DNA from 2 places in the Clostridium sp. YIM B02551 genome. Region 2 is predicted to be linked to the other one. Evidence: a T-box and tRNA genes for the amino acid it is inferred to sense, from the RefSeq annotation. Region 2 holds a T-box; the other holds one or more tRNA genes.
What was found. The T-box of region 2 lies ahead of trpS (tryptophan--tRNA ligase). A T-box ahead of a tRNA ligase gene usually reads a tRNA of that ligase, here a tRNA-Trp.
Positions count from the first base shown of each region.

Region 1 (17,187 bases), on a different contig from region 2:
CACACGACATAGACTTAATAGCATTTTCGAGCTCAGTAACTTCATTCACATCAACTAAAATACCATATTTCCCATTATCTAGTATTTCACTTGGTCCAGTACATCTTGTAGATATTATCAATTTTTCAAGTATAATTGCCTCGCATAATGATAGTGGAAACCCCTCATATCTTGATGGCATCACAAACATTTTAGCTTTTCTTATATATGGGTATGGGTTTTCTTTAAATCCAACCAATTTTACTGTTTCATTCAAATTATTATCATCGATAATTTTTTGCAAATTATCTCTTTCACTACCTTCACCTAATATACAAATATTATTAACAATTCCTTGTTTTATTAAATTACTTTGTGCCTTTAATAATAAATCAAAACCTTTTACATATAGCAGTCTTCCTATTGCTAAAATATCTATCTCTTCTTCTATTTCGATATTTTCAATTGATTTGCTAATAATTTTATTTGAATTAATCAAATTGTAGATAACCTTAACTTTTGGACTAAGCTCTGGAAACACTTCTACAAATGAATCTTTTGCACCATTAGAAACGCATACAATACTATTAAATTTAGAATACGTATTTCTTTCTCTCTCTTTTTTTTCAACCCTATTTTTTTTATAGTCTGTATGTACCCATGCTACTTTATTTGCATATTTATTGGGTGAATTTGCTACTATATAAGTTGCATCTCCCTCTAAAAATGCTATTTCACAATCAAATTTTTCATTTATAAATATGTTTAGTATGTTAATTTTACATAGTAATTTGAATATTATCTTCAAGATCCTATTTACCTTATGGTTAAATATACTTCTCACTTTTATATCTTTAGGTATTTTATCTAAATAAACTCCCTGTTTTTCAAATAAAAGTAATGTAATTTCAAAATTACTTTTATCTATTATTTCTAAGATATCTATTAATACTTTTTCTGCCCCACCACCACATAAATTATCTATTACAAATAATACTTTTTTCATATAACGTCTCCAATATTTTACTATCTAGCATTATCATCACCAAACAACACAAAAAATGTCTTGAAAATCAACTTAACATCAAGCAAAAAATTTCTTTCTCTAACATATTTTATATCCAACTTCATCCAATCAACAAAATCAATAGAATTTCTCCCCATAACTTGCCAATAGCAAGTTAATCCAGGCTTAACATTCAATCTCTCTCTCATCCACGGTTCAAATTTCTCTACTTCTTTTGGTAAGCTTGGCCTAGGACCAACCAAACTCATTTCACCTTTTAAAACATTAAAAAGTTGAGGCAATTCATCTATACTTGTTTTTCTGATAAATCTGCCTATTTTAGTTATTCTAGGATCATTTTTCATTTTGAACATTGGACCAGACATTTCATTGCTTTCTAAAAGTCTCGCCTTTAATTCTTCTGCATTAGTAACCATACTCCTGAACTTATACATCCTAAACGCTTGTCCATTCTTACCAATTCTCAACTGAGAAAATACAATGGTCCCTTGAGAATCTAATTTTATTAATACAGAAACTATTAATATGATAGGACTCAATAAAATTAATCCAGCTAATGATCCGATTATATCTATCAATCTTTTTGAAACCTTATACAACAATGGTTCATTATCCGTAAAAATATCATTACCTATATTATTTACTTGCACTTGATTCCCTCCAAACTCTGAGTATATATCGCTGTCACTTTATATCTCCTAAACACATTTTATACCTTTATTCATATATTACAAATAACTCAAGATATTAATCTTATATCTTCAAAATCACCCACAATCAAACAAAAGAAACTTACATTTCAAGAAAATTTATATTACAAAAAAAAACAAAATGTTCTAAAAAAAATCAATACACCCTATCAAGTTGTGCATAAAATTTATAACATTCATATATTAACATAGCAATATTTTTTCATCAATAAAAAAATATTGACCCTTTCTTCTATTTATCGACATTCATTTTAGCTTATATTCATGACCCACATGTAATCGTTGGAATAAATATGTTTTTTTTCTATATTTAAGTATATTAATAGACTTATATATCCTGTTTTTTAATTTTATTATACTTTCAAAATAATAATATGAATTTTATGTAAATAACTCTATATCCCTAAAAAACTAATTTTTCTACAAATATATTCGATTATTTTTGTTCTCTCTTTGATTTTACTATATTTAGGAGATAAAAACCATATAAAATTTTATATTTATCGACTATTTTTAAATTCTGTTTAAATATAAAAAAGTGCACAGATATCTATAAACATTCTGTGCACTTTTCTTCTTAAAACAATCGCCTATTGAATTTTTTAAACTTAATTCTCATATTTAAAACTACTTTTTAAAGGTCAATCTATAAATGATTTAGTTCTGCTTTAATTACTTGTATTTGTGGTGTTAGAAGCGTCTGTTGTTGAGTCTGATGGTGTCGTTGTATCTGTTGGGCTTGTTGATGTACTTGGATCCTCTTTCACTGGAGTTGCTGCTTGTCTTGCAATTGCTAACGCATCATCTAAATTAGAATTTAATTTGTTTAGCGCATCTAATCTTGCTTGAAGTTTTGCAATAACTTTATCCATAGATGCCAATGCATTTGAAAAATCTTTTTTCTCAACTTTATCTTGTGTATCAGCCTCTACAGTGCTTATTCCTGTTGTAGCCTTCACTTCATCACTTGAAGTATTAAGTACAGATGCCTTAGCTAATAAATCATTTAGCATATCTTCTGGAAGTGTTTTATTTCCTGCTTTTATGTCTTCTAATATAGCATTTAATTCTTCTGTCTTCCCCTCAACTTGTTGTCTAACTTGAATTGTTTGTTGTCTGATTTGTTTCATTGTTTCATGCTTAGCTTTCATTGCTGTTTTGAATTCACTAATCTGTTGTTTCTTTTCATCTTTTTTTGCTTGATTAGCTTCTTTTTTAGCTGAACCATTGTTTTGTTTTGCTTCATTATCTGTAGCATTAGCTGATTGTTTTTTGTCTTGACTTACAACATTTGCTTTGTTAGCTCCTGTATTTTCTGGTTTTCCTTTAGCATAAACAGCTGTTGAAGTTAACATTACTCCTGAAATTACTAATGCGGCTAATCTTGTTTTATTCATAATACTTTCCCCCTAAAATTAATTTACTGAATCTAAATTTATATCTTTAACATCATCAAGTGAATTTAAAGATTCTTTTATATTACTAATTGCTGAATCTAATTTATTATTAACCTTAGCCTTTTGAGCTGGGGTTAATTCCTTAACTGTACCTGGCTTAACTGTTTTAACATTACCATTTGTACTAGCTGATTTATCTGTAGCCTCACCTGCAGAAGTTGTAACTGATGCTGAATTACCATCTGTTCCATTGGAGGTTACATTGTTCTTATTCCCACAACCAGCTAAAACGAGACTAGAAATAATTATAATTAACAATAATACCTTCTTCATAACTTCCTCCTTATCTACCTTATGTTAATAAATACGAAGAAGATATTTATTTTTTTGGGGTATTTATAGAATTTTTTTAATATTTAGTCAGCAAACTTTTTTTTGCAATATAAAAAGCGAAAACCACTGGTTTTCGCTTTTTCCATATATCTACCTAAAATTATTTTTCTCTTATTGGAGTTCTAGGTGCTCTATTTTCTATACTACTGTCTACTCTTGATTCATTTTTTCCAAGTTTTCTGGATTGTTTTGAAAATCCTATTTCATTTGCAGTTTCTTCCTGCATCTTCTTTACTTCTTTTCGAGTTTTCTGTCTTGATTTTTTATTATCCTTAGAATTCTTATTATTCTTATGTGACACAATAATACCTCCTATAATTATTTATAGGTTTATTGTTTCAATAAATAAATTGAGCTATTCTAGGAAATTCTAGGAATGGTCATTAATAATGTTATATCTCATTGAATCCAATAAGTTTAATACCATTATCTTTTATATATTCTTTAATTAAATTAGAAGTTAACACTTCAAATTCTTTAGCTCTATTTGTATTATAGGAAGTTGCCTTAATTAAGTCTTCATCTACATAAGCTGGATGGCACATTATCTCTAAAGTTTCATCCTCATCTGCACTTTCCAATAATTTAATTAAAAATTCTTTTGTTGTATTATCTCCATAAAAATCAATTGAGGTACTATTTGTTGTTTTAACACCTTTTTCAATATAATACTCATAATCTTTTGAATATACACATCTAAGAGGTATATTCATCTCCTTTGATAGCTTTATAACTATGTCTGTAAGCTCCTTATTTAAAACAAAGAAATGATGATGAGCATCTAAATGAGTTGGCTTTAATCCTAATAAAAGCAATTTATTTATCTGCGCTCTAAGTTCTTTTTCAACCTCATCAAAATTTGGTTTCTTTACACTTTCAATTCTTCTGTAAAAATATCCATTTTCATCAACTATAGAGCTAACTTCATCTTTCGGCAATATAGGCTTTCCCCAACTTAAAGTTAGATGGATTCCTATATTGGTTATACCTCTTTTTTTAGCTTCTTTTAAGGCTTCTTCAATATATAAGCCATTTGCCATAGCTGTAGTTTCTGTTACTATTCCATTCTCCATGGAATCTAATATTCCTAAAGAGACACCTTTTGTTATCCCAAAATCATCTGCATTAATTATAATTTTTCTCATTATATCACTTCCTAAAAATTACTCTTCGTTTATCTCTTCCTTATCAACAACTACTTCCTCAGCATCAACTTCTGTATTTGCAGACTTTCTATTAGTCCCATTTCTTCTATCCATTAATGCTTGTAATTCATTTTCAAGTGATTTTACGAAATAATCAAATCTTCTTTTAATTCTTTTCTTAAAAAGATATTTTGTCATAAATACATTTACCGTTGAAAAAATACCATTTGCACCTTCACTCTCTATTAGTACAAGTTTAGTTTTATTTTCATCTAATGCAGTAAACTCATATCTTGATATGTATGACATTGATCCTGAGCTAGTGGCACTTCTAATTTCATACACTTCATTTTTTATATAATCAGTTATCTCTACAGTCATTGTTCCAGTTTTTGAAGAATAAGCACCAACTTGCTTTGTTACCGTAGCTCCTATTGGGTCTTTTTCATTAAATCCTGGGAAATCTCTTTTTGCTGTTTTTGCAAAAATACTGAATACATCTTTTACTGAATAATCTAATATTACTTCACTTTCATGTAAGCTCATGTTTTACCCCCTAAGCTATTTTGTTTATGATTTTAAATTTTTGCACAATAAGAATAAAATTCTTTAAACCACTAAGTGGTACTTTTTACCCTATAAATATTATACTTATTTATGTAATTATTTTCAACGTATTTAGCCAACTAACCCATAAAAAAAACAGAAACTCATCGTTTCTGCTTTAAATCACTACACACAGACCCTCTATGAGTTACTCTTCTGCGTGTAATATCTTACCCATGTATATATACTTTTTATTAAACTCAATTCTTAAACTTCTTTCATATTCTTCTATGATCGGAATCTCTTTAAAGTCTACTAATGAGTATGCCTCACCCTTCTCTCCTGCTCTTCCGACTCTCCCAACTCTATGTAAGTATTCTTTAGGGTCTTCTGGAATGTCTACATTAATAACTTGGGTAACACCTTTAATATCTAAGCCTCTTGCTGCTAGATCAGAAGCTACTAACACCTGAACCTTTCCATTTCTAAAGGATTCTAGTGCTCTTTTTCTTTCTTCTTTATCTATATTACCATGAATAGTTGCGGCATTCACTTTATGGAATTTAAGTTTCTCAAGCGCTTCATTAGCATCGAATGCCTTATTAATAAATACTAATATTTTTTTAGCTTTCGAAGCATGAATAAATCTTCTTAAATAATCTATTTTCTTTCTTTGCTCTACTAATACATAATTATGAGTTATGTCTTCATTTACTCTATTTCTTTCTTTTACTCTTATAACCTCAATGTTATCAGCTAAATCCTCAGAAAGGCTTAACGTAACATTATTTAATGTAGCTGAAAACATCAATACTTGTTTTTGCTTTTGAGTTGCTTTAAAAATATCCTTAATAATAGGTAGGTTCTTTTTATCTAATAACTTATCTACCTCATCAAGAACTATAGCTTTAATATTTTGTGCTGGTATCTTCTTTTTTCTAATAAGTTCAAGGGCTCTTCCTGGTGAGGCTACTAATATGTTAGGTTTATCTTTTAATTTGTCTATCTGCCTTGTTATATTCGCACTACCGATTAATGGAGTGGATGTAATATCAAGATTAGATTCTCTTTTTATTTCTCCAATAGTATTATGTATTTGCATTATAAGTTCATGAGTTGGAGCAAAAATTATACATTGTATTTCTTTCTTTCCCTTATCTAATCTCTGAAGTAAAGGAATTAAATAAGCTAAAGTTTTACCAGTCCCAGTCTCAGATTGAGCTAATATATTTCTTCCTTCTAATGCGATAGGTATGGTCTTTTCTTGTACCTCTGTAGCTTCAACTATTTTAAATTTATTTAATGCTTCAACTAGATTTTTATCTAATTCAAACATATCAAATGTTTTCTTCATTATTATACCTCGTTAATTTTTGATTATTGTGTATACAGGGTTTTTTATAGGAAACTTAATTTATTCTTGTTTGAAAATGTCGGTTTCTTGACATTTTCAGGCATGAATAAGTTATTAGTTGAACTTAAAACCCTATACTATATAATACCTTAGTATAGGTTCTATTATCAACTTTTATTAATAATAATAACAAATTTACTTGTTAAAAATAAAATAATCAACTATAATTAAGCTACAAAATACTTTTATTATAAAATTATTTCATTATCAAAGTAAATTTTAAAAAAGGAGTTGTTTTTTGTGGATATAAAGCCATTAAAAATAGGAAATTTAATTGCAAAGCTTCCTATTATACAAGGTGGAATGGGTGTAGGAGTTTCCTCATCTAAACTAGCAGGTGCCGTTGCATCCTGTGGTGGTATCGGGGTAATTTCTGGTGCTCAAATAGGTTATACTGAGGATGACTTTGAAATAGATTCTCTTAAGGCTAATTTAAGAGCTTTAAAAAATCACATAAAAGTTGCTAAAGAAACAGCCAAAGGTGGAATTATAGGTGTAAACCTTATGGTTGCTATGAAAAATTATGAAGAGCATGTTAAGGCTGCTATAGAAGCAGGAGTTGATATAATCATATCTGGTGCTGGACTTCCAACAAATCTTCCGAAAATAGCTAAAGGTTTTAATGTAAAACTTGCTCCTATTGTTTCTTCATTAAAAGGTGCAAACGTAATATTAAAGCTATGGGATAAACATCATGGAGTATCTCCTGATATGGTGGTAGTTGAAGGTCCTAAAGCTGGAGGCCATCTTGGTTTCTCAAAAGATGATTTAGAAGGCGGAAATATTGATTTTGACAAGAGTGTTGTAGATATTATAGAACTTGTTAAAACTTATGAAGAAAAATACAATAAATCAATACCAGTTATTGCAGCTGGAGGAGTTTTTGACGGACATGATATAGCTAAATATCTAAAGCTAGGTGCAAGCGGAGTTCAAATTGCTTCAAGATTTGTTGCTACTGAAGAATGCGATGCTCATATTAATTTTAAAAATGCTTACATAAATAGCAAAAAAGAAGATATTGTTATAGTTAAAAGTCCAGTAGGAATGCCTGGTAGAGCTATAAAAAATGCTTTTGTTGAAAGAGTTAACTTAGAAGGCGAAAAGGTAACTAAATGTTATAACTGTTTAGTTCCATGCGACCCTAAAACAACTCCTTACTGTATCACTAAAGCACTAATCAATGCTGTTAAAGGTGATTTAGATAATGCATTAATTTTCTGTGGTGAAAATGCCTATAGAATAAATAAAATGTATACTGTAAGTGAGCTAATGAATGAACTTATTAGCGAAGCTAAACTTTCATAAATATTAAATAACCCCAGAATACCAAAAGTATTCTGGGGTTATTTTTTCATCATTGAAGTTTAAAAATCATTATATAACTAATTCAAATTATCTATTTCAATTATTTTAGCTCCATCTACCAATTTAACTTTATAAATAATTTCTTTCTTTTCATTTTTACTTTGATTATTAATATTTCTGGTTTCATCTGTTTTTACAGTCGCCTGGTATATATTTTCTCCTATTTTTTTTACACTATCTAGTGAAAATTCCATTTTTTCTATTTTTGTATTGCTTTCTCTATAACCTTCGATTAAGGATTTAACATCGCTATACGCTTTGCTATCCTTTTCTACAACATCCTTCAAAAAATCAATATTCAAATCTTTATTATTGACCATGTTCTTAAAAATCATATTAAATGAAGTTATGGATTCTTCAATTAATGCACTATTGTCATTATTAACTTGATCTGATTCTTTATTAGAATCTGGCTTAGAATCATTATTATTTTGCTGTTTATCTTCTTTATTTTGAGTTTCATTAGACTCATTTTGACCATCAGATTCTTTTTTATTATCTGAAATATTATTTTTTGCATCATTAGAATTATTAGTGTCTACACTTATATTGCTTTTAGCTTTATTTGATTCATTTTTCTTATTAAAAGTTATGTAAACTATAGAGGAAATTATTACAGCAATTACTACAATGCTTATTACTATCTTTAAGTTTTTATTCATCAACTTTTCTCCTAGTATGATATTTCTCTTTGATAATTTCTTTTAATGTCAGCACTCTCATTATCATATCTATCCTTAACCCCATTGTATATAGAACTTCCAACCGGGTAAGACTTAGCAATCACTGCTAATCTACCATTATATACACTTGTAATAAAATCTGTCATGCTTAAGGTTTTATCTATCGGTGCAATAATATTATAGGCTCCTGTTACTCCATGTTGTATTGAGGTAGAAAAAATCATATTCCTTGTTGCGTTATATGCAGCAAGCTTACTAATATCATATCCACTATTTTTTGCTTTATTAATAAATCCATCATAATAAACACTCTTAGTATAACTAAATTGAAGTGCATAAAACTCATCATAGTTATTAGCAGCTATCTGTTGCCATGCAGCTTTAAAATTAGTTCCGTAAGTATTTCCATCTGCAATATATGCATTATTTAATAAACTATAAAAAGCCGGTTTAGTTCCTGAGAGCCAAGAAATAAATGATGCTAAAGTACCCACGTTAGCTGCAAATTGGAACACGCCACAGGATACTCCTCCTTTATCAGCAGGATTATCTGATATTGCTCCAGGATCGCCATTTGATTCATACTTTCCTGCTATATTTCCAAACATTGAATTATTTCTATCATCTTGTATAAAATCCAAGTAATTAGGAAGGTATCCAGTCACTATAGTGTTATCTGGCTTATACCACTTAAACTGATAAAACCCTCTAGTAAGGGCAACTATTTCAATCAAAGTATTGTTTGGTACTTTAGTAGAAGTTTTATAAGCATCTGATGGCTGAGTTCTTATATAAACATCTGTGGATGTTACAGCAAGCTTTTCTTTATATCCAGTTGTGTTATTTATAAGTTCTTGACCAAATTGGTTATAAGCTCTTCCATTTGTAATTGAATTTGCCGCATTTACTGCATCAAAAGAGTTTGAATATTTATTATAAAATTTTTCTCCTTGAAATACATAATACCCACTGTTATTCCAAATTACTTGTCCACCTTTTGTCATTACAACAGAACCGTTAATACTACGTGCTTTTAGTACTGAAGACGCTAAATCACCTGAAGAATAATAGGAAATAACCGCTCCACTTGAATTTTTTACTGAATACATTTTAGTATCTAAGGCATTACTTAAAATTACCATATCATAAATATCTATGATACCATCGTTATTATAATCAAAATTAGAATTGTATGTATTATAGTATTTTTTTAATGCTTCTAAATCATTTGAATTAAGTACATTATTTCCATCCACATCATAGTTAGCTTGCGCTGCATAAACTTTTTGAGCTGTAGGCATTGTAATATTAGCTATCCCAAAACTTAATAACAATATCCATACAAATTTCTTTTTCATATTTATCCCTCTTAAAAATAATATTTTATTACATTCTAAACAACATACTTCATTAATAATTTAATAAATCTCCTTCTGGACATATAATTATTCTCGGATTTTTACTTGGGTCTAATCTTTTCATAATATTTAATAAGTCAGGTTCACTTAATCCAATACATCCTCCAGTTCCTCCACCACTCATAGGTGACACGTGTAGGAATATAGCAGCTCCATCACCTCTCACTGGGTTGTAATAATTAAAATCAGTTGCTATGGCATAGTTATACTGCTGCTTATAGTTTATAAGATGCTCTGCTCCATCCGGTTCCCATCCTTGGTATCCTTCAACCCATCTATTGTAATATGTATTATTCATATCTGTTACCCAATAACTTTCGCTATCGATATTTCTATAATTATATTTTACTCCTGGATTATCACTATAACCAAATGCAAAGACAAATCCAAAATCTCCAATTGGACTAGTATTAGTATTTTGTTTTCTATTGTACATTAGTCCTTTTTCGCCTGTAACTGCTGGCATATCTTTATACACTAGTTTCCATACTCCGTCTTGTTTCTCATAATAATTTGCATTTGCCCTAAATCCACTAGTTGATGGGGCAGTTATAGTTATTATTTGACTGCTTGTATCCGCTGCATATAACTTTTCCACTTCTAAATTTGCAGGAACCAAATTGTATTTTATAGCATTTGATATAACACCAGTGCCACCTAATAAGTGTAATGTTATGTTTCCGCTTTCTTTAATGAAGTCTGCCATTTCACTCTTCATATTTTTTCTTTCTACTAACAAAATCGATTGTTTTCTTTTTGCTGCTAAGACACCACCAGAAAGTGCATCTGGAAAATCATTTCCTGTAGCAAGTATTATTCCTTCATTTAAGCTATCACTGAAATTTTTAGCGACACTTAAGGATGTACTATATCTATCAACCCCTGAAATTCTTTCTGAAGTAATACCCAAAGTTTTCAATTCATTTACTATGCTATCAGAAACAACACCTATTCCACCTGGTATTATTATTTTCGTAATATTATTACTTTTTATATACTCTTTTGTCCTAGAATTTAATTTTTGGGTTTCTGTATATAAAATAGGATAATTATTTATAGCAGCATATGAACTTATTGAAAGAGCATCTGGAAAATCATATGCTGTTGTTAATATCGCAACTTTTTTATTATACTTGAGCACCTCATTACTTATATTCATTGATGTTTCAAATCTATCCATCCCACCTATTCTTGTAACATTGTATCCTTTATCGATTAGTTCCTTCTGAACTTTATCAGAAATTACTCCGTTACCTCCAAGCAAATAGATGTTTTTTGCTTTTAATCTTATTACCTCATCTAAAGTTGCTTGTGGAATAGATTCTTTATCTGTTAAAAGTATAGGCGCATCTTTAATATAAGCAAAGGGCACTCCAGTAAGCGCATCAGCGAAACCATTGCTATAAGCCAATACTACATTTTCAGCTTGGGACCATCCCCCCTTGCTTACTTCCACTGCTGTTTCATATCTATTGGCTCCGCCATATCTGACCATATTTACCGATGACATCGCACTTACATTAACATTATTCATTGTTGTAAACATTAATATTCCAATTATCATAATACTAATTTTTCTCATAATTATTTTCCCCAAACACTCAAATTTATCTTTTTGTGTATAATTTCATACCTCTTTAGTTTGAAATTAAATCTTTTAATACATCATTATCTACAACCCCAACGCCGCCAAGAACACTTACTGAATTCACACTGCTACTATTTGTACTTATTATACTTTTAGCATTTTGAGAATTAGCTTTATCTGCTAATAAAATAAGTGAATTTGTATTTGAAGCTAAAACTGATCCTGCCAGTGCATCAGGGAAATCTACCCCTGTAGCAACATATACTTGATTAAGGTTCATTGATGATTTTATTTGATTAACTATTAATTTATTAGTATCGTATCTGTCTTTTCCACCTAATCTTACTATATTTTTCATATTTCTAATTGCATTATCTGATATAACTCCTGTAGAACCTACTACGTAGGTTTTAGAAATGTTTAAACTCTTAATATAGTTTTCTGAACTCATAGGTATACTATTCTTTTCTGTTAATATTATAGGTATTCCTTTTGCCGCTGCATATGAAGCAATGGATAGTGCATCTGGGTAATCTGCTCCAGTTGCTAGTACTACTTCATTCACAGCTCCAATTTCTTTTGCAATAGATAATGAAGTACTGTATCTATCTACACCACTAATTCTCCTACAATTATATCCTGAATTAACTAGTTGATTTTCAATATCTGATGAAATAGCCCCTGTTCCACCTATAATTATTATATTTTTAGGTTTAAGTCTATTGATTTCATTTTTTGTACTTTCATATAATGTATTTTTTCCAGTTAACAATATAGGTGCATTATATTTTTTGGCTAATGGCGCTGCGCTTAATGCATCTGGGAAATCGTCACCAGTAGCTAAAATTACAGTATCATTTGTGCTTGTCCATCCAGTATTAGATATCTTAACGGCAGTCTTATATCTATCAACACCCGAAATTCTATCAGGAATCTTTGTAACTGAATTTGCTAAATTATTTGGATCTATTGATATATCTTTTGACGCAACAATTTTCCCGTCCTTATCCATTGCTAATACTCTGAACTTCGCATTTAAATCCAATATACCATCTGTTCCATAAGTATTTCCATATTTATAGGTTCCTATTGTAGCAGTTCTTCCAGTGGAATCTTTTGAAGTTTTTACTACACCGTAATAAAAATTACTACTAGGGTTATTAATATCTCCATTATAATAAACAACTGCATAATTTAAATCATCAGTATTATCATCTGCAGAGCTTGTCCAGTTTAAAGTTACTGTGGATTTATTTCCTCCCCAAGGATAAGGGAATGTTGTTACATTAGTAACTGTTAGTAATGGTGTAGTCGGAGCAAACTCATTACTAGCTCTTATTCCTGACATGTTTACCCAATAGTTATATAAATTATTAGCTTGAGAAGCTAGTGGCAAATATATATTTTCTTGTGGCCATATATTATACATTAAGCTACTCCATGTATAATTAGTTTGATCTCCAGCTATTGTTCTATCCTTTATGTCCTTAAATTCATTAATATTTTTACCTGTTATACTTCCATAAAGCTGCTTATAATCTTCTGCTGCCATCTCTGCTGGGTCCCACTCATGATATCCTGAGTTAACGCTGCTATAAGAAGATAAATTTCTTGCTTTATTATAACTATTACTATCATCACTAAAAGGTTTTCCTTCTTTTAGTAATAAATAATAGTTTGTAAATTGATGACCATATTCATGAGAAAGTACTCCTGCTAATTCTTGAAATGAAACAGTATCACATCCAAAAAGTTCTATATATCTATCCTTAGCTAATCTTTTTACTCCCCCATTATCTTCATACATACCATGCCATACACCAGCTGTATATGCTCCCATTGGATAATCACTTATTAAATCAATATGTGATAGATAGCTTACTTCCGGTCCAATGGTATTCTTTATTAGCTCGTTATAAACTGCCTGTACTTTATCTATTGTATTATATGATGATGAATAACTTCTTATTTCCACACCATTAGGCCCTTTATAGGAGCAAATTGGTTGTGTAGTCGCCTTTAAAATATACTCATTTCCTTTTGTTTCATTATCCCATATGACATCATCTTGAACTTTATTATTACTATTAATACTTACTGGTTTATTCTCATGTACCTCACTTGCAAAAGCTGTTCTTGTGTTTAATATTAAAAATGCTGCTAATGACAAACTATAAATTTTCGTAAGTCTTTTCATAATACCCCTCATCTCTAATTTTAAATGAATCACTAATACTTAAATTATATTATATCAAACTTTCCTTTTGAATTATATGACGTTCCTCATAATTTTTAGACATAAAAAAACAACAGAAATAAATTTCTGTTGTTTTATGGCAGGGGCAGTAGGATTTGAACCCACAACCAATGGTTTTGGAGACCACTACTCTACCGTTGAGCCATACCCCTATATTTAACACAAGACTTATATTATCATACTTTTTTTTAAGATGCAATAGTTTTTTAGCTTAAATATTATAATTGTTTATTTCTTGAAACATATTTTTAAAGCAGAAATTAATCTTCTGCTTTATCAATTTATAAATTATTAAATAAAATATTATATTTAATTACTTTCCTCTAAAGTTTTCAAGCTGTTATAGGTGTTATTGATGTTTTCTGTTAAGAGATCAGCAAATTCTTTATCCCCATTATATGTGTTTACCTTTATAAATATGGCACCTTTGGTTATCAATGAGTTTTTATAGCTTTCTATAGTCTCATCTTTTTCATAAAATACTATGAATGGCTTTATATCTTTTTTTTCGGTAATAATTTTACTTACTTTTTCACTGTCTAAAATATCTGACTTAGAATTTAGATATTTGCTATAGTATTCCAAGGTATTATCAGCATAATAAAAAGCTGTACCATTTATTTTTCTTATATTTTCAACATTCTTTGAATTGTCACTTTCAAATTTACTTACTATATCATTATAATTATCTTCATAATAATTTCTATTATCTAAATCATCAGTTTGCAATTCACTTTTTATATTAAATAATGCTATTTTATAGTTATCAAAATCCATCCAATAATATGGAATTTGTTTGCCATCCGAACTTTTCAAACCCTTTGTACCTCTTGATAAATCAATTATTCCAGTTTTCCCCTTATCAAGATTACTAATAAGATCTTTAGCCCATGGCTCAAACGCATCACTTGAATAAACAAACAGATTCATTCTTGAAATATTATTTACTATGTCGTCATTAAAGGTATAATTTTTTATCTCTTCTTGACTTTTTAGCAAAAATTCTACATTATGTCTGTCCTTAACCAATTTTTTTATCATAAGATACGTTGGTTTATTTGACGCCATTATATTTAAATAAGGAGCTCTTTCCTTGCTTGCATGATCAACTTTACTTGATACCACTGTTTGCGGGAAAATAAAAAGTCCTATAAACATTATTAAGTTTATTATAATTAAGGCAAAAGTTACCTTCTTCACTGTTTTCCCTCCTAATAACATATGGTTTTCTAGTATATTCTATAATAATATATGTATAATTTCAATTGATATATACTGGATGTAAGACTTTCTTAACTAATATGTAATATATTACCTTTCATTTTCTCTATAATTTGGATAAAATATAAGCTATAATAATTAAATAAACTATTTGAAAGGAGTCAATTATGGAGTATATTATTGATTCTGTAGAAAAAACTCTATCGCTTGGCGAAAAACTAGGTCAATTAGCTCAAGCGGGAGATGTTTTTTGTTTAACTGGAGATTTAGGTACCGGTAAAACACATATATCTAAAGGATTTGCAAAGGGACTTGGAGTAAATGAGGAAATAACCTCTCCTACTTTTAATATAGTAAATGAATATCATAGTGGTAGAATCCCTTTATTCCATTTTGATGTATATAGAGTAAGTGATTCTGATGAAATTATGGCAATTGGGTTTGATGAATATGTTTTCGGGAAAGGTGCTACATTAATAGAATGGGCTAATTACATAGAGGATATACTTCCTGAAGAATTTGTACATATTAATATAAAAAAAGTTCCTGAGCTTGGAGAAAACTATAGAAAGATTAGAATTAAAGCTTTTGGAGGCAGATTTAAAAATTTTGAGGAGAAAATTTTATGAAGATTTTAAGTATTGATTCCTCCACTTCTGTTGCTACTGTCGCACTTTTAGATAGTACAAAAGTTATTGGAGAATATAGTTTAAATGATAAAAAACAGCATTCTATTCTACTTTTGCCAATGATTGATAGATTATTAACAGATAATGAATTATCTGTTAATGATTTAGATGGATTCGTAGTTTCAGAAGGTCCTGGTTCCTTCACTGGTCTTAGAATTGGTCTTGCTACTATAAAAGGAATGAGTCAAGGAATTAAAAAGCCTTATGTTTCAATATCAAACTTAGATGGTCTTGCATACAATGTCATTACATTTAATGGCATCATTTGTCCTGTAATGGATGCATTAAGAGGAAATGTCTATACTGCAATTTACAAGTCAAGTAATGGCAATCTAGAAAGATTAAGTGATTACCTTATAATATCTCTTGAGGAGTTAGGCAATTTGCTAGATAAATATGATGAATCAGTTATATTTGTAGGTGATGGTACTTATAAATATGAAGAAGAGCTAAAAAACTTAAAAAGTAATGCTCATTTTCCACCCAAACATCTTAATTATACAAGAGCAGCTTCTTTAGGTGAGCTTGGATTAGAAAAATTATTACTTGGGGAAAAGGATGATATAAACAACTCAACCCCTTTATATCTTAGAAAATCTCAAGCTGAAAGAGAGTATGAAAGGAAATTAAGGTTAGACTAATGGAGGATATACCAGAAAATATTGAAATTGTTGAAATGAAATCAGCACATTTAGCTGATGTTTGCGAAATTGCAATCTTCTCTTTTCCAATACCTTGGAGCTATGATTCTTTTAATAATGAATTAAATAATAAGCTTGCAACTTATATAGTTGCAAAAAAAGATGAAAAAGTAGTTGGATTTGGTGGCATATGGGTAATCTTTGATGAATCTCATATAACTAATATAGCTGTACATCCAGATTATCGTAGCTTAGGAATAGGTGATATTTTGATGAAAGAGCTTTTAAAAAAATCCTATGACAAAGGCGCAAAAGATATTACCTTAGAAGTTAGACGATCTAATATAGTTGCACAAAACTTATATAAAAAATACGGCTTTGCTCAAGATGGAATTAGAAAAAAATATTATCAAGATAATGGCGAAGATGCAATTATTATGTGGAAAAGAGAAATTAAAGAGTAATTAATATTATAAAAACAAGGTCTAGATTTTATTTAAATCTAGACCTTTATTTTAGGGTTTTAAGTTCAACTGAAGTTTCCTAAAAAATCCTATATTATCTATATTCTGTTTTTCTAGCTTCACTATTTAATAAAGCTGATACTTGCTTATACAAAAGCAATGTTGGAACTGAAGCTGCTGCTCCTTTTATTAAGTTAAAAGGTAATGTTGCAGTTGCTATAAATGCTCCTAAATCACCTATTGGAAC
Region 1 is NZ_JAKGTF010000013.1:77,161-94,347, reverse strand. Features, by position in the region: gene L1S47_RS15970 (glycosyltransferase) at 1-985, opposite strand, end outside; gene L1S47_RS15965 (sugar transferase) at 1,006-1,656, opposite strand; gene L1S47_RS15960 (hypothetical protein) at 2,385-3,113, opposite strand; gene L1S47_RS15955 (hypothetical protein) at 3,132-3,446, opposite strand; gene L1S47_RS15950 (small, acid-soluble spore protein, alpha/beta type) at 3,607-3,807, opposite strand; gene L1S47_RS15945 (carbohydrate deacetylase) at 3,899-4,651, opposite strand; gene L1S47_RS15940 (DUF3284 domain-containing protein) at 4,670-5,197, opposite strand; gene L1S47_RS15935 (DEAD/DEAH box helicase) at 5,406-6,551, opposite strand; gene L1S47_RS15930 (nitronate monooxygenase family protein) at 6,852-7,919, shown strand; gene L1S47_RS15925 (hypothetical protein) at 7,997-8,641, opposite strand; gene L1S47_RS15920 (hypothetical protein) at 8,653-10,020, opposite strand; gene L1S47_RS15915 (cell wall-binding repeat-containing protein) at 10,073-11,662, opposite strand; gene L1S47_RS15910 (cell wall-binding repeat-containing protein) at 11,718-13,865, opposite strand; tRNA gene L1S47_RS15905 (tRNA-Trp) at 14,003-14,077, opposite strand; gene L1S47_RS15900 (metal ABC transporter solute-binding protein, Zn/Mn family) at 14,235-15,125, opposite strand; gene tsaE (tRNA (adenosine(37)-N6)-threonylcarbamoyltransferase complex ATPase subunit type 1 TsaE) at 15,314-15,775, shown strand; gene tsaB (tRNA (adenosine(37)-N6)-threonylcarbamoyltransferase complex dimerization subunit type 1 TsaB) at 15,772-16,476, shown strand; gene rimI (ribosomal protein S18-alanine N-acetyltransferase) at 16,476-16,940, shown strand; gene L1S47_RS15880 (ECF transporter S component) at 17,035-17,187, opposite strand, start outside.
Region 1: it encodes a tRNA-Trp, which carries the amino acid that the T-box ahead of trpS (tryptophan--tRNA ligase) is inferred to sense. The anticodon was not compared.

Region 2 (17,187 bases):
TAGTAGCTATTTGTGACGTTATAATAGAAAATGCTAATAACAAAAAAGAAGAATATAAAAAGAACATGTCTGATGAATCAGTTAGCGTTAATGCGTACACTGACTATAAGGAAATGATTGAAAAAGAAGATATAGATGTTGTAACTATTGCAACAGAAAGCGGATATCATTATGAAATAGCTGTATATTGTATGAATAAAGGAAAACATGTAATAGTAGAAAAACCTATGGCGCTATCAACAAAAGATGCAGACGAGATGATTGAAGTAGCACATAAGAATAATGTTAAGTTATCTATTTGTCATCAAAATAGATTCAATAAACCAATAGTTAAGTTAAGAGATGCTATTGAAAATGACAAGTTTGGTAAACTGATAAATGGAACAGCAAGAATTCTATGGAATAGAAATATGGGATACTACGAGCAAGCACCATGGAGAGGAACATGGGAATTAGATGGTGGAACATTAATGAATCAATGTATACATAATATTGATTTATTGCAATGGATGCTTGGAGGAGAAATTGATACAGTATATGCACAATGTGATACTTTTTTGAGAGATATAGAAGCAGAAGATTTTGGAGCTATATTAATTAGATTTAAAAACGGAGCAATTGGTATAGTTGAAGGTACAGCTTGTGTATTCCCTAAGAATTTAGAAGAAACATTAAGTATATTTGGAGAAAAAGGAACAGTAGCAATTGGTGGATTAGCTGTTAATGAGCTTGAAACATGGAGATTTGATGGAGATGACGAAGAAGAAATTAAAAAAGAGTTAAAGACAGAAATAGATAATGTTTATGGAAAAGGACATACTCCATTATTTAAAAATGTTATAGATGCAATTAATTATGATAGACAGCCATTGATAAGCGGAGAAGAAGGTAAAAAAGCTATGTCTATTATTTTAGCGGCATATAAATCTAGAAAAACTGGATTGCCAGTTAAGTTCCCAGTGGGAGATTTTTCAACACTAGACATGAAATAATATTATAAGCAACGGAAGGTATATTATGTTTAATTTTGTTAAAAGAAATATAAAATTCTTTATTTTCTTTTTCGTCATGTTAGTTGGAGCTATTGTATATAAAAATTATATGCAAATTGGTGATGTTAAAGATACGGATGATCCTTTGATGAAAGGAAAAGAAGTAGTAAATGTGTGGCTATATAAAGATGATAGTAGTGGTACATTTGAATACTTAGCTAACAACTTTAATGCAGAAAATAACGATATATATATAAAAACTAATATGTATGACAAGAATTATGCAAATATTTTAAAGACTACAATGGTGAATAGTGATAAAGTTGATATAGCTCAATATGGATTTTATCAAATGTTTACTAACAATGAACTACTTAATTTAAATGATATTGGCTTATATAATAAGCAAGATAGAGATCCTTATTTCTACTATGATGGTGAACCATATGGAATAAAAATTTCGTCTAATATTGTTAAGATAATCTGGAACAAGGATATGTTAAAAAAATATGGTATAGGTGCAGATTCAGCTCCAAAAACTTGGAATGAGTTGATTTCTATTTGTGAAAAGTTAAAAAGTAAGGACCAATCTATAATTCCACTACAGTTAGAACTAAAAAACATTGAGGATGTAAAAGCTATATTTGGAGAACCAAGTGCAATAAATGATAAAAATGTTTACGCTTCACTTTGGAGTAATAAAGATGGTAAATATTCTTTAGATAGTATGAAGGATATAATAAGCGTATATAAGGAAATGTATGCTAAAGGACTTATAAACTTCGTTACTAATCCAAGTGATAAATTAACTAATAAATATGATTTTGCTAATCAGAAAGTTGCAGTGACTTTATGTACTTCAAATGATAAAAACTTTTTTGCGCGAACAATACCTTTAAATTTTGAATTAGGAATTTCTGATTTACCAGTATTTGATTTAAATAAAGAAAATAATTATTATTACTTAAATTCAAAAACACTTGTTATTAATGGAAGTATAAAGCCTAATAGTGAAAATGATAACTTTGCAGAACAACAAAGACATTTAGATGCGGTTAAAAAAGTAATGGAATATTTGATAAGTGATAAATCTAATTTAACGGTATTTAAATCAGAAACTCAAATACCTAATCTATTAAAGAATAAAGATACCAGTGCCTTGAGATATGGAGAATTTTTTAATGATTCTAAGTTTAATTATGAGGTAAAAGATCCTTCAGCATTTGTAGATTTAAATAGTACAGCTATTACTAAGATATTATTAGATGCAATAAAAGATAAGATATCTATAGAAGATGCAATTAAACAACTTAATGATCAATATAGTGGAGCATTAAAGAGAGCTTCTGATTCTGGAAATATAGACGTTGATAAATATAAGGAGTAGGGAATTTATGAGTGAAATTAAGGAAACAATAGCTTCAATAAAAAGGATCAATAATAAATACTTAATTGCTATACTCCTATTTTCAATTTTATCGGAGATATTTCTAATAAGAAAAATAGGAATAAAAGACTCAACAACATTTGCATTAGCATTAGCATTGGTTTTATTTGAGATAGTACTATCTAAAGAAGATATAAATAGATCTATCCTATTATTTATACTGTCATTACCTGTTCTAGTTACAGCCAGAAAGGTATTTTATCTTGACGTAAAGCTTATAATATTAAACTTTGAATCTATATATATAATAGGTGTATTTGCTCTAAACTTTACAAGAATAAAAAATATGCTGGGTGAATATAACAAATCAAAAAATCTTACAAGAAACCTATTTACTTATATAATATTTTTTGTTATTTGCAGTTATATTAGTGCAATCTTTTCTCCTGATATTATGAAGAGTTTTGCATTAACTACAACAAGTGTGCTAATACCAATAATGTTTATGTTCGTTTTAGCTGCAGTAATAAGCAAAGATGAAATGCATAGAGTTATATTTATGCTTATCTTGGCAGTTAACTTAAGCTGCTTATATGGATTTGTTCAAATTATTAAAAATCATGCATTTTCATTTGCAGCACTTAAGGCATCTAGAGATATTATTACATTTGGATTTCATAATTCAAACAATTTTGTATTTGTAATACTAATTGTATATCCATTACTAGTAGATACTCTGTTATATAAAAAGTACAGCGAGACTAATAAGATATTTTATATAGTATCATTTTTGCTTCAATCACTTAGTATTTTTGTAACGTTCTCTAGAGGGGCTTGGTTAGCTGTTATTATTATCTTTATTTTATTATTATTAAATAAGAGATATATTAAGATTTTCTATGCTTTTATAGGAATCGTTCTTGCAACTGCAAAATGGACCATTCCATACATTATGCATAGGGGAATACAGGGAGTATCTCTTTTACAAAATGAATCAACAATGGCAAGGGTTCAAGCGATAATTACAAGTATTTATGTGTCAATTAAGTATCCCTTTGGTATTGGAATGGGATTCTTTAACGAATTTTATAGGAAATATGTTTTAGATGGATATATGATGTTGCCTGAGGATCTAAGAAATAATTCTGCAGTTCCTGATTATACTATGGAGTTAGCACATAATGTATTGATGCAAATATCTGTAGAACTTGGGATTTTTGCTCTTATTGTATTCATAATGATATATGCAAATAGAATTAAAGCGTGTGTATTAAGTTATACTGAGAGCAAGGCAATAAATGCATCATTAGTAATGTATATGTTTTTAGGAATTACAACAGGAATAGAATTTAACCATAAAGGGGTAGTTACTCCAACAATTATGCTTTGGATAGTAATTGCATTATCAGTAATTAATACGAGACCTAAAAAGATAGAAAACTAATGAATATATATTCTACTTAATTAAATGAATTTGAGTATAAAATGTAAAATCTGGAGGAGTTTATGAAAATTTTAACCATCCCATCTTGGTACCCAACAGAGGATAATAAAGTTTCTGGAGTTTTTTTTAAAGAACAAGTTGAGGCTTTGAAGGAAAATGGGATTGAGGGAATAATACTTTATGTACACTTCATTAGTTTAAAGCAGATGTTTACTACAAAATTAAAAGTTGGATTTTCATTTTCAATAGAAAATGGAATTAAAGTATATAGGTATAATACATTTAATGTATTTCCAAGAATGTATGGATTGTTCTTTAAATACTATAGTTATTTAATTAGAAAGTATTTCAAAAGGGTTGTAGAAAAAGAAGGAAGTTTTGACCTAGTTCACATTCATTCTTCTATTTATGGGGCTATTGCATATAACTTGTCAAATATAGATACTCCGTATATCATTACAGAGCATTCATCTGCATTTTCTATGAATGAAATTAATGATACTGTAAAAAGATATTTATACGGAGCCTTTGGTAATGCCAAAGAAGTTATTGCTGTTGGCAAAGGTCTTCTTAAAGATATCTCTGTGTATAGGGGTGAAGGAAACTTAAGACTTATTCCCAATATGCTAACCCTAAAGGAACAAAGAATAGAAAGTGACAAGAATAAAACTAGATTTAGATTCTTTAGTTTGGGAACACTGTATCAGAATAAAGGAATGGACATTTTAGTGGAAGCCTTTAATAAAAATAAAGAAGCATTCAGTAATGTGGAACTTTATATAGGTGGAGATGGAGAAGAACGTGGAAGATTAGAAGAACTAATTGAAAAATACGATTTAAAAGATAGAATTATAATGTTAGGTGGTTTATCAAGGGAAGAGGTAGCGATACATATGGCAAATTGTGATGTCTTTGCTCTTGCAAGTAGATTTGAGACATTTGGCATAGTTTTTTTAGAAGCTTTAACATTTGGTAAGCCAGTAATAGGTACAAAGACTGGTGGGCCAGACACAATTATAAATGATATTTGTGGAAAAATTGTGGACGTAGATGATATAGATGGTTTTGGTGAAGCCATGTTAAATATGTATAATAACATTAATAAATATGATTCTGATGAAATTAAAAGCTATTGCAAACATAATTTTAGTAAGGATGTTATAGCAAGTAAAATAATTGATGTTTATAGAAGTGTTATTAAGAATCAGGGGTGAATGTCATAAGTAATACATTAAGTAGTTTTATTAAAAAATTTCTAGGATTCTCGATTGGTCCGGTTGTTTCAGCCTTTTTAGGATTGATTATAGTTCCTATAACCACATATTTTGTTTCTCCTGAAGAATTCGGGAAATCATCAATGTACACACTAGGATATACATTATTTTCTTTGATAATATACCTAGGAATGGATCAAGCGTTTGTAAGAGAATATAATGCTGTAAAAGACAAGAAAAAGTTGTTTTGGAGTAGTTTTACAATACCATTTATATTTTCGCTTTTATTTTCTATAGCTATTTTAATATTTTACAAGCCAATATCAATGGCACTATTTGATAGTTATGAATGGTATATTATGCTTTTATTGAGTATATCTATGCCTTTCGCAGTTATGGATAATTTTAATATGCTCATTTTAAGAATGCAAGAAAAAGCAGTTTTATTTTCAATGATGAGTGTTATTAATAAAGTAGTTAACCTATTCGTATTGTTGGGATATTTCCTATTAGTTGAAAAAAGCTTTAAAGCTATTATAAATGCAACCTTTATTAGCTTAGTTATTATGGTTATGGCTGAAATAATAATAAATAGAGAATATTGGTTGAGTAAGATAAATTTTGATAAAGTTCTTATCAGAAGAATGTTTAAATTTGCATTACCATTAATTCCTGCAACTATTATTAGTTGGATATTTGGATCAATGGATAGAATGGCATTAAAAGAGTGGTCAACATATTACGAAATAGGATTATTTGCCGCAGCACTTAAAATATCAAATGTACTTGGAATATTTCAACAGGTCTTCGCAACTTTCTGGGTGCCAACTGCATATAGATGGTATGAAGAAGGGGAGCCTAGGGAGAAGTTTATCAAGGTAAGTGATTATCTTACAATAGTAATGACATTCTTGTTTATTTGCATGTTGATATTTAAGAAAATCCTTATGATGGTATTAGCAAGTAGTTATGATAATGCGGCTAGTTCATTAACATACTTACTATTTATGCCTGTATTGTATACAATGTCAGAATCTACTGCAATCGGGATTACATTTAAAAGAAAAACAAGCTTTAACTTGATAATTTCCATTTTAGTTGCAGTAATTAATTTTATTTTAAATTTCATTTTAGTACCTAAGTTAGGTTCATTAGGTGCAGCAATATCATCAGCTGTGGCTTATATAACCTTCTTCTGGCTAAGAACAATATTCTCAAGTATTGTATGGGGAAAATTTGATTATAAAGTTTATATTGCAAACACAAGTATTATGATTGCTGCGTCAATTGTTGATGTGGTATTTAATAATTCATTTTTAAATGCAGTATTTATTATAATTTTCCTTTTACTTAATATTAAACATGTTAAAGAGGTATACTCCTTGGCTTCAGGTTTTTTGTCAACAAAACTTGGAAAAGGTAAAGAAGAATTGTAGAACTTAAGATAATATAAATAAAAAGATGATTCCATATAAAGAAGGAATCATCTTTTTTTATTGAAGTAAATTTGTTTATTGATTCAATTTTATGTTATTTATGAAATTATCAGAAAGTAATCCTGCTCCTCCAAGAACATATAAATTTGATGGACCATCTCTCTTAACAAAATTCATAATATTGCTATCAATAGAGTTGCCGCTTGTCAAAATAATAGGTAGTCTCATCTTGGCTGCAAGCACACCTCCAGTTAATGCATCAGGAAAATCAAGTCCAGTTGTAATCACATTTCCAACAGAGAAAGTATTCTTATAAGCATTTAAAATTTTTAAACAAGTACTAAATCTATCTTGACCATCAAGTCTGACTATAGTAATTCCTAGGTTTTTTAATTGATTTTCAACATTTAAGGAGACAGCTCCATAGCTTCCTGGAATTACAATTTTATTAATACCATTATTAAGAATAAATGATTGAATAGAAGGTTCTAGAGTACTTGGAGTAGTAAATAGTATAGGATATCCAAGTAATGCTGCAGTTGGACTGATTGATAGAGCATCTGGAAAATCGAATGCAGTGGTTAACACAGCTGTCTTACTTGAAGTACTATTTAAAACTTGCTTGGCAATTTGTATTGAGGTTGCAAATCTGTCACTTCCACCAAAACGAAACACCTTATAATTGGTTTTCAATGAATTTTCAACGTTTGAAGAAATAACGCCAGTGCTTCCCAGTATATAGATGTTTTGGGGATGTAATCTTGCAATTTCATACTGAACGGAGCTTGGTATGGAATTAAGATCAACCAGTAAAATAGGAGCATTTAATGAGTAAGCTAGAGGCACTGCAGCTAATGCATCTGGAAAATCATATGCGTATGCAAGAACCACATTATTAGAACCTGATGGCCAACCTTCTCGACTGATAGCTGTAGAGGTACCATATCTATCTGATCCTCCTAATCTTGAGATGCCTGTGGGAGACAATATGCTTAAGTTAAGAGATGTTGAACTAAAACTAACTTTAGAACCGCTGCTATCTGATAGTTTAATCTGCATTGTATTTATATTTTGAGAAGAACTTCCTCCATTAATTGTTGATAAATTTATAGCACCATTTTTCAATGCCTTACCATAAATTTTAAATAAAGTTCCGTCCGTTATATTTAAGCCAGGAACATTACCTATTAAGGTTGAATAGAAGGATATCTTACCGTTTGCGGTATCAATAACTGGATTTCCATAAGTAGAATTACCATTACTAAATATGTCTCCAACTGTGATATTAGAAACTTGGATATATGATTTGTCATAATATAAATCTATAGATGCACCAAATAAATTTTGAACACTTTTTGCATTTACATTGATTATAAAATTATCACCAACGTGAATAGGTGATTGCTCAATAGAATAATATATTGATGGAGTGCTTATTGCTTTGGCTGGTAAAACGAAAGTTGCTGAAATTAAAAAAGTAATAAGAGAGAAACATAAAATTTTAAAAAGTCTTTTATTATAGAAATTATACATAGACTATTCTCCATTCATTTATATTGTAAAGCATTAATAAGTTTATCTTTATTATACAATAAGAATAATACAGTTGTGAAGAAAGAGAATTAAATATGAATAGTTAACTAATATTGATGTAATATCCTTATTATGTTAAACTTTAATATAGGATAAAGAATTAGAAAGGTAAGGATGAAGATATGAAGGTTAAAAAAGCTATAATTCCAGCAGCTGGTTTAGGAACAAGATTTTTACCAGCAACAAAGGCTCAACCAAAGGAAATGTTACCTATAGTTGATAAGCCAACAATACAGTATATTATTGAAGAGGCAATAGCTTCTGGTATAGAGGAAATATTGATAATTACTGGGAGAAATAAAAAATGTATTGAAGATCATTTTGATAAATCCGTTGAATTAGAAATGGAATTAGAGAAGAATGGCAAGGAAGAACTATTAGAAATAGTTAGAGACATTTCGGATATGGTTGATATCCATTACATTAGACAAAAAGAGCCTAAAGGATTGGGACATGCTATACTATGTGCTAAAACTTTCGTTGGGAACGAGCCCTTTGCAGTTCTTTTAGGAGATGACGTAGTTTATAGTGAAAAACCTTGTTTAAAGCAATTGATAGAATGCTTCGATGAATATAAAACTTCAATTTTAGGCGTACAAACAGTGCCTAGAAGTGATGTAAGTAAGTACGGAATTGTTGATGGAAAACATATAGAAGATAGAGTATATAAAGTTAAAAATCTTGTTGAAAAACCAAATGTTGAGGAAACACCAAGTGATGTAGCCATATTAGGGCGATATATTATAACTCCTCAAATATTTGATATTTTAAAGAATACTAAGCCTGGAAAGGGTGGAGAAATACAATTAACTGATGCACTAAAGGAATTAATATCTCAGGAAGCAATGTATGCCTTTAATTTCGAAGGAAGAAGATATGATGTTGGAGATAAATTAGGATTTTTAGAAGCTACTGTAGAGTATGCATTAAGAAAAGAAGATTTAAGAGATGAATTCATAGAGTATCTAGCTTCTAAGCCATGGGAAAGAGTATAATAAAAAAAGAGAGTATTACTCTCTTTTTTTTATTTATCTAGGAATTAATCCAATTTTCTTTTGAACTTTTCTTAAAGTTTTATTTGCTACGTAGTTTGCTTTAATAGCACCATTTTTATAAATTTCCTCTAAATAAGATTTATTTGATAAAAGGTTATTGATTTTTTCTTGTAGAGGAGCCAATTCATCTACAATCGCATCACCAACATCTTTCTTAAATTCAGCATACCCTTTGTCAGCATAATTAGTAACTACATCCTCTGGAGTTATTCCTTTAATCGAACTAAGGATATTTATTAGATTTTTAATCCCTGGCTGATCATCAGAGTAATTAATTTTACCTAAAGTATCAGTAACAGCTCTACTTATCTTCTTTCGTATAACATCTGGTGGGTCCATAATTAATATATAGGTATTTGGATTTTCATTTGATTTGGACATTTTTCTTGATGGATCTTGTAAATCCATTATTTTAGCACCAGTTGCAGGAATATAGGGTTCAGGTATGATGAATGTATCACTATAAGTATTGTTAAATCTATTTGCAATGTCCCTACATAGTTCTAAGTGCTGTTTTTGATCTTTACCAACAGGGACTAGGTCTGCATTATATAATAATATATCAGCAGCCATTAATACTGGGTAGTTGAATAAGCCAGAACCTATAGAATCCCCTAGTTTTTGCGATTTGTCCTTATATTGAGTCATCCTTCCAAGCTCACCCATATAAGTATTACAAGCCAATAACCAAGATAATTCACTATGTGCTGAAACATGAGATTGAATAAATAAAGTATTCTTTTCAGGGTCAATGCCGGCTCCTATATAAATTGCTAACATTTCTAAAGTTTTTTTTCTTAGGTTAGCAGGGGTTTGTCTAACAGTTATTGCATGCAAGTCAACTACACAAAAATAACAATCATATTCTTCTTGCAACTTTACCCAGTTTTTTAATGCTCCTAAATAGTTTCCTAAGGTTAAATCGCCTGATGGTTGAATACCACTAAAGATAACTTTTTTACTTTCATCCATTGTATTTCTCCTCTCAAAATTAAAATAAGCCCTATGGATATAATCCATAGGGCGTATAAAACGCGGTGCCACCTATCTTTTAGAGTAATACTCTTCTTAAATAAGATACAAATATATCTTGTTCTTTTAACGTAGAACAATCGTTTTAGCCTACTTAAAATTCAGCTAAAAACCTCAAAGATCCATTCAGCTTAATCTTACTTACTGTAATCTCACCAGCTACAGCTCTCTTTAAAGAAGTTATTAAGCTTACTATTTCTTTTCATAGGAATCAACTAGTATTATATTATAATATATATTATATGATTATGAAAGAAGACTGTCAACGAAGCGAATTAATAGTTTTTTCTTCTTCCAATTAAGGCATCGAGTAAAAAAACAATTGCAGCTAAAACTAATAAAAAATTAATAGCATAACCACCGATTTTAAAAATAAGTCCTAAAATCCAAAAGAATAATACAAATCCGCCAATCCATCTAAAAAAAACCATACATAACACCTCCTAAAGCATTCTGTATTTAGTATTCCATCATATAAAATAATAATTCAAACTGTGTTAGAAATAATTCAAAGTATATCACAGGGGCTGTAGGAGTGGTGTTAGCTATTCAAATTAATAAAATACAAGACCCTTACCTAATTAGGCAAGGGTCTCTTAAAAGAATTAGAATCTGTCTCTGTTGAATTTTTGAGCTTTTCTAGCTTTTCTGCACTCAGGGCATCTTACAGGATCATTTTCGAATCCTTTTTCTTTAAAGAATTCTTGTTCACCAACAGTGAAAACAAATTCCTTTCCACAATCTTTACATACTAAAGTTTTATCTTCCATATCTATGGACCTCCTTAAAAATCTGTAGGGTCATTTTAGAGATAATTTTAACCTTCCAGATCTTAAAGAAAGTAAAAATTTATCATTAAAAATTTCCCATATACTGTACAAAAATATTATATCATATCAGTACTTAAAAACAATATTTTTCAAGGAAAAAATTTCTACTAACTGGCTTTATGGCTAAACTTATAAAGCATACACGCTATTAGCGGAATTATCAAAATAACGACTAAATTTGCTAAGGATAAGTAGTTTAATTCTACAATAAAATTATAAGTATTTTTACTAAAATAAAAGCAAAACAAGAATATGAATATTGATATGATGGTGAAAAATTTAAGTTTGTTAGTGAGTTTGCTTTGATTAATATAGAATATTCCGTATATGCATAATAAATATTTAATAATAAAACCAAGCATATATTCCATTAAAACAAATAATTCACCACTTTCAATATATCCTCCGTAAGATATCCTTTGTGCCTGAATGAACTCTGGGTAAAATAAGTTGTTAGCTCTTATTGGCCCTAAGGAGCAAATAATACTGAAGACTGAGTAGACAATAATTATTACTGCGATAATAATAGATGTAAAGTAATGGGCCTTAAGATTGTTTTTCTTTGAAATATTCTTTATATATGGTAAGGAAATTCCAAAGGTTGACATAAGCCCCAAAGCATAGAGTATGCTAAAAAATGAGTTTAGAGTTAATTTATTTTCTAGAATAGGAGTTACATTTAAATATTTATTATATTGAAGTCCAAGTATTATTAGCAGAAATGTGCATATAAGCATAAATGTTATTGAAACTAATGCAAGTTTAAAAATACTTTCGATGCCTTTTGAAGCCATATAAACACAAGGTATTATCAAAAATAAATAAGAAAAAAATAAAGGCGTTTCTATAAATAAATTTGTATGAATAGCACTAGATAAAGCTGTTATACTTTCACAACAATTCAAAAATAAAACTGCTGAAAAGAGTAATAAAAAAATAGTTCCAAAGGATTTACCAAAGGATTTAATATATAGAAAGTTTAAATCTGGAATACTGTATTTCACAAATGTATTTATTATTATGTAACCAACAGTAATAAGTATTAACCCAGCAATAAGTGTATATAACCAGGCATCTCGTCCCCCCCACTCAATAACTAGACTAGGATATAATTTTATAGAGAGCATAGTCAAACATATAATAAAAAACATAAAATGTTTACTTGTTATTTTATCCAAATTAGTCCACCTCTTCTTAATTTTATTCTGAAATAGTATTTACTATTTTGGGGAATATTAAACCCTATGGAAGAAAATAATAAGGAGTAGTGAGGGAAATGAGCAAGAATAATTTAGATATTATTAAAGAGAAGTTTAATAATGCTTTTGATGTAAAGTATAGAGAAATTGAAACACAGATCGGAAAGGCAACACTGGTATTTATAGATGATCTATGCTCATCTGATTTCATAAGTCAGTATATTATTAAACCACTAATAGCCAAAAGAAATAATATTAATACTACTGAAGATCTTTTAACTAAAGTATTGGATATTAATTTAGCTGGAGACGTTAAAGATATTAGTGATGCTGAATTACATATATTAATGGGTGATGTAGTACTTATTTTCAATCAAAATGAGAAAATGCTTTATTGTGAAGTTAAAGGTTTTGTTAGGAGAAGTATAGGTATACCTGTTACAGAATCAGTACTTAAAGGCCCTAGAGAGGGGTTTGCGGAAGCACTAGTTGATAATGTAGCATTAATCAGAAGAAGAATAAAAAATCCTAGCTTGAAATTTGAAGTAATGTTTGCCGGAACTGAATCTCAAACAACCATTTGCATATGTTATATGGATGGTATTGCTCCAAGTAATTTAGTTGAAGAGGTAAAACGTAAAGTAAAGAAAATAAAATACAACTTTATATTAGATACAAACTACATAGAAAATGAACTTAAGGAAAGAAAAAGTGTTTTTGATACTGTAGGATATACAGAAAAGCCAGACGAAGTTTGTTCAAAAATTATGGAGGGAAGGGTATCAGTAATTGTTGATGGAACACCTTTTGTCATTACTGTTCCATATTTCTTCTTGGAGAATTTTCAAGCACCAGATGACTATTACTTAAATAAGTATTTTGTGAATTTCACCAGAAGTCTTAGATGGATTGCATTTTTTATAGCAACATTTTTGCCAGGTATATACGTTGCTATAATAACATACCATTATGGAATGATTCCAACATTATTTGTATTTAGATTGGCAGTAGCGAGGGCGGGAGTTCCATTTCCAACATTTTTAGAAGTCATTCTAATGATGGTTTTTTTTCAACTGATAAAAGAAGCAGGTTTAAGATTGCCTCAACCAATAGGAGGAGCCATGAGTATAGTATCTGCATTGATACTCGGAGATGCAGCAGTAGGGGCAGGCTTAGCTTCAAGAACTACTATTTTAGTTGTTGCAATAAGTACCGTTAGTTATTTTTTGATACCAAAAGTATATGGAGCAGTTTCTATATGGTCTATTATTATTGTGGTTTTATCTACAGCTTATGGATTAATAGGATTTACTATTGGGGAAATGGTATTGATTACTCACTTGGCTTCGCTAAAAACAACTGGATATAGTTATTTATTTCCACTAGGTACAACTAAAAAGCATGAATTTAAGGATATTATCTTTAGAGGTGATTTAAGAAAGATATCTGGAAAAATATTTAGTAAGGGGGAATAAATAGTGAGAAAACTAAAGAGGACAATAGGATTATTAATGGTAGGGATTCTTATGGCAGCATCTACAGGATGCTATAACTATAGAGATATAAATAAAGTTACATTTGTGACTTCTGCAATCTTAGACTTGGATCCTTTTGATAATGTTGTAATATATTTGGAATGTATAAATCCTTATAGAAACACAAATGAAAGTTCGGATAAAGGTAAGAGAATAGTCTATGCGGGTACAGGAAAGACTTTTCTCGAGGCTATTCGGGATGTTGGGAGAAGTTCCTCATACAAAATTAACTTTACTCAAAATAGAGCTTATATATTTACAGAAAATGCAGCAAGAAAAGGATTAAAAAGACACATAGACTTAATAGAAAAAGATCAAGAATTATTAGTAAAGCCAGATATGTTTGTATATTATGGATCATTAGACCCACTAATTAAATTTGGAGATAATGATGAATACTTAGGTCTATACTTAAATGAATTAACACAGAAAATGAAAACAACTCCTACAGTACTGTACATGAATACAAGTGATTATTTATCTGAGAGGATGGCAGGTAATGGAACAACTGTCATAGGAGGGTTAAGATTTAAAGAGGATATTGTAGGAAAAAAGCTAGAACTTTCTGGTGGAGGCATATTTAAGGGAGACAGACTTGTACAAAACATCAATGAAGGTGAGGGACTAAGCTTTAACTTTTTAAGAGATAATGTAAAATCTGGTACTCTTGAAGTAAGAAATCCACAAGATAGAGATACTTTTGTGACTTTAGAAATTTTAAAAAGTAAAACTAAAACTGATATTCAATATGATGGTCAAAGGGTAAGACTTTTCAAAAAAATAATAATAAATACATCAATAGCAGAAGCTCAAGGTAAACTCGTAGTAGATGAAAATGTTATTAATTATATAAAAACTTGGGAAGCAGAAAATATTAAAAAGCATCTTTCACAAGTATTCAGTGTTTACAAGAACCAAAATATCGATATATTTCAAGTAGAGAATAGATTAAGCAAAAAATACTCTAAAGTAGAAATTGAAGATCCTATTAGATTAACAGACCTAATAGTTGATGTAGATTTGAATATTGAAGGAACCTCAAAAACAAAGAATTCTCTATAACTATTGAATATACATAATAAATATTTTAAACTATTTAATATAACATCAATAATTTACCAAGGGGGAAGAAATATGGCAAGTAGTTATTCTTTCGATATTGTTTCACAGGTTGATATGCAAGAAGTTGACAATGCTGTAAATCAAGCGTTAAAAGAAATAAGTCAAAGATACGATTTTAAAGGAAGCAAAACGTCTATTGAATTATTAAAAGATGAAATAAAAATACACTCAGAAGATGAATATAAGTTAAAAACAACTATAGAAATATTAAAAGCTAAATTTGTTAAGAGAGGAATTTCACCTAAAGCTCTTGATATTGGAAAAATTGATACTGCTAGCTTGGGGACAGTAAGAGTTGCAGCTAAGATTGTAAATGGAATTTCTAAAGAAAAAGCAAAAGAAATTCAAAGTGAAATTAAAGCATCTAAAATTAAAGTGCAAACACAAGTAATGGAAGATCAATTAAGAATAACTGGAAAGAGTAAGGATGATTTACAAGAAGTGATTGGACTAGTAAAACAAAAAGATTTCAATATAGCTGTTCAATTTGTAAATTTTAGATAAAAGGATTTATAAAAGTGATTAGGGTAATTTAGATTACTTTTAATCACTTTTATTTTATATTAGTAGACTTTTTATATAAATTATTTATATTATATACTATAATGAATATAAGAAGGATATAAGGGGAAAAGTTATGGATAGAAGAAAATTAATGACCCTTATTAAACAAGAAGAGGGAATAAAGTTAGATTTTAAGCAAAAGATAGATATAAGCTCAGATAGTGGAAAAAAGGAACTTGCTAAAGATATTTGCGCTATTGCAAACTCCAAAGGGGGAAGAGGGTACTTAATAGTAGGAATTGAGGATAAAACTAAAAATATTATTGGGATTGATAAGGATTACATTTTTAGTGAAGAACAAATTCAACAAATAGTAGCTTCTAGATGTGAAACACCAATTCCTATAAAAGTAGATTTTTTTGAAATTGAAAAAAAGCATATTGGAGTAATAACTATATATGATGGGCAGCAAAAACCATATCAAATAAGAGAAAATGGAGCTTTTTATATTAGAAGAGGATCTACAACAGATGTTATGAGAAAAGAGGAATTATTATCTGCATTCCAAGAAAACTTAAATATAGTATTAGAATCATTTCCTCTCATACGAAGCAATATTAGCGCTTTAAATATGAATTTAGTAAATAAGTATTTTCAAAAGAAGGGTATAATCATAAATGATGAAAATAAAGAGTTTCTCTTAGAAAGTGCATCCATAATAGTAAGAGATGGTGACTCAGATAATTATTTTTGCTCACTAGGTGGATTATTAGTTTTCTCAGATATAAATTATTTATACATACCTAATAATATTGTTACAATTAGGGTATTAAATAAAGAAAGTATAGAAGAAACAGTAGTTATTTCAGGGAATCTCATGAATATAATAGATGAAAGTGAAAAGAAGATAAATGAGATTTTACCCAATAAATATCCTAAAAAACCAATACTTGAAGCATTAAAAAACGCGGTATTATATAGAGATTATACTCATATAAATAGAGGAATAGATGTAGTTATAGGATATAAATCAATTGAAGTAATGAGTCCAGGAAACCTCCTATATCCAAAGGTTTATCAAAATAACTTTAGCTACTTAAAAAGGAATATATGGTTATATGAAAAAATGATTACTTTAGATGATAATAAGCGCTTTTCACAAGGTGTGGATGGGTTTAATATAATGAAAAAAGCTTTTTATGGTAAAGGGCGGGTAAAGTTTGTTAACTCAAGGATTGAAGGAATTTTTAAAGTCATTTTCCCAGGATGGTCAATTTGTGAAAATTAGGTGTAGGGATTTATCTCTATACCAATTAAATAAATATAAGGGGTGGTAAGAATGATTCAGGTATTTTGTAGCGAAAGAGGATCAGGAAAAACCAAAAAACTTATAAACTTAGCAAATGACAATTTAGAGGATGCTAAAGGAGATTCGGTATTTATAGATGATGATAATAGAACGATGTTATCATTAAATAGAAAAATACGGTTTATCTCAACTGAAGAGTTTACTTTAAAGGATTATGAAAGCTTTTATGGTTTTTTATGCGGTCTAATTTCTGAAAACTATGACATCGAAAATATTTATGTAGATGGTCTTTCAAACATTGTCAGAGGTAATGAACTTAATGGAGCCGAGTTATTGTTCGAAAAAATGAAAAATTTAAGTAGGAGGTTTGGAGTTAAGTTTTTTATAAACTTAAATCATAATTGTAATGACGTGCCTGAATTTATAAGGCAGTATAGCTATAGCTATAGTTAGATTTGAAAACAATTTCTTTAATATAAAACTAGGTTACATCCATTTAAAATATCTTTCATGGAAAGAAGATGGATGTAACTTA
Region 2 is NZ_JAKGTF010000002.1:240,514-257,700, reverse strand. Features, by position in the region: gene L1S47_RS03905 (Gfo/Idh/MocA family protein) at 1-992, shown strand, start outside; gene L1S47_RS03900 (ABC transporter substrate-binding protein) at 1,018-2,379, shown strand; gene L1S47_RS03895 (O-antigen ligase) at 2,387-3,823, shown strand; gene L1S47_RS03890 (glycosyltransferase family 4 protein) at 3,886-5,037, shown strand; gene L1S47_RS03885 (oligosaccharide flippase family protein) at 5,034-6,473, shown strand; gene L1S47_RS03880 (cell wall-binding repeat-containing protein) at 6,549-8,006, opposite strand; gene galU (UTP--glucose-1-phosphate uridylyltransferase GalU) at 8,189-9,061, shown strand; gene trpS (tryptophan--tRNA ligase) at 9,095-10,093, opposite strand; T-box leader at 10,138-10,368, opposite strand; gene L1S47_RS03865 (DUF5670 family protein) at 10,429-10,584, opposite strand; gene L1S47_RS03860 (zinc-ribbon domain-containing protein) at 10,759-10,923, opposite strand; gene L1S47_RS03855 (endospore germination permease) at 11,091-12,161, opposite strand; gene L1S47_RS03850 (spore germination protein) at 12,260-13,657, shown strand; gene L1S47_RS03845 (Ger(x)C family spore germination protein) at 13,661-14,779, shown strand; gene L1S47_RS03840 (YajQ family cyclic di-GMP-binding protein) at 14,852-15,343, shown strand; gene L1S47_RS03835 (helix-turn-helix domain-containing protein) at 15,477-16,631, shown strand; gene L1S47_RS03830 (hypothetical protein) at 16,683-17,105, shown strand.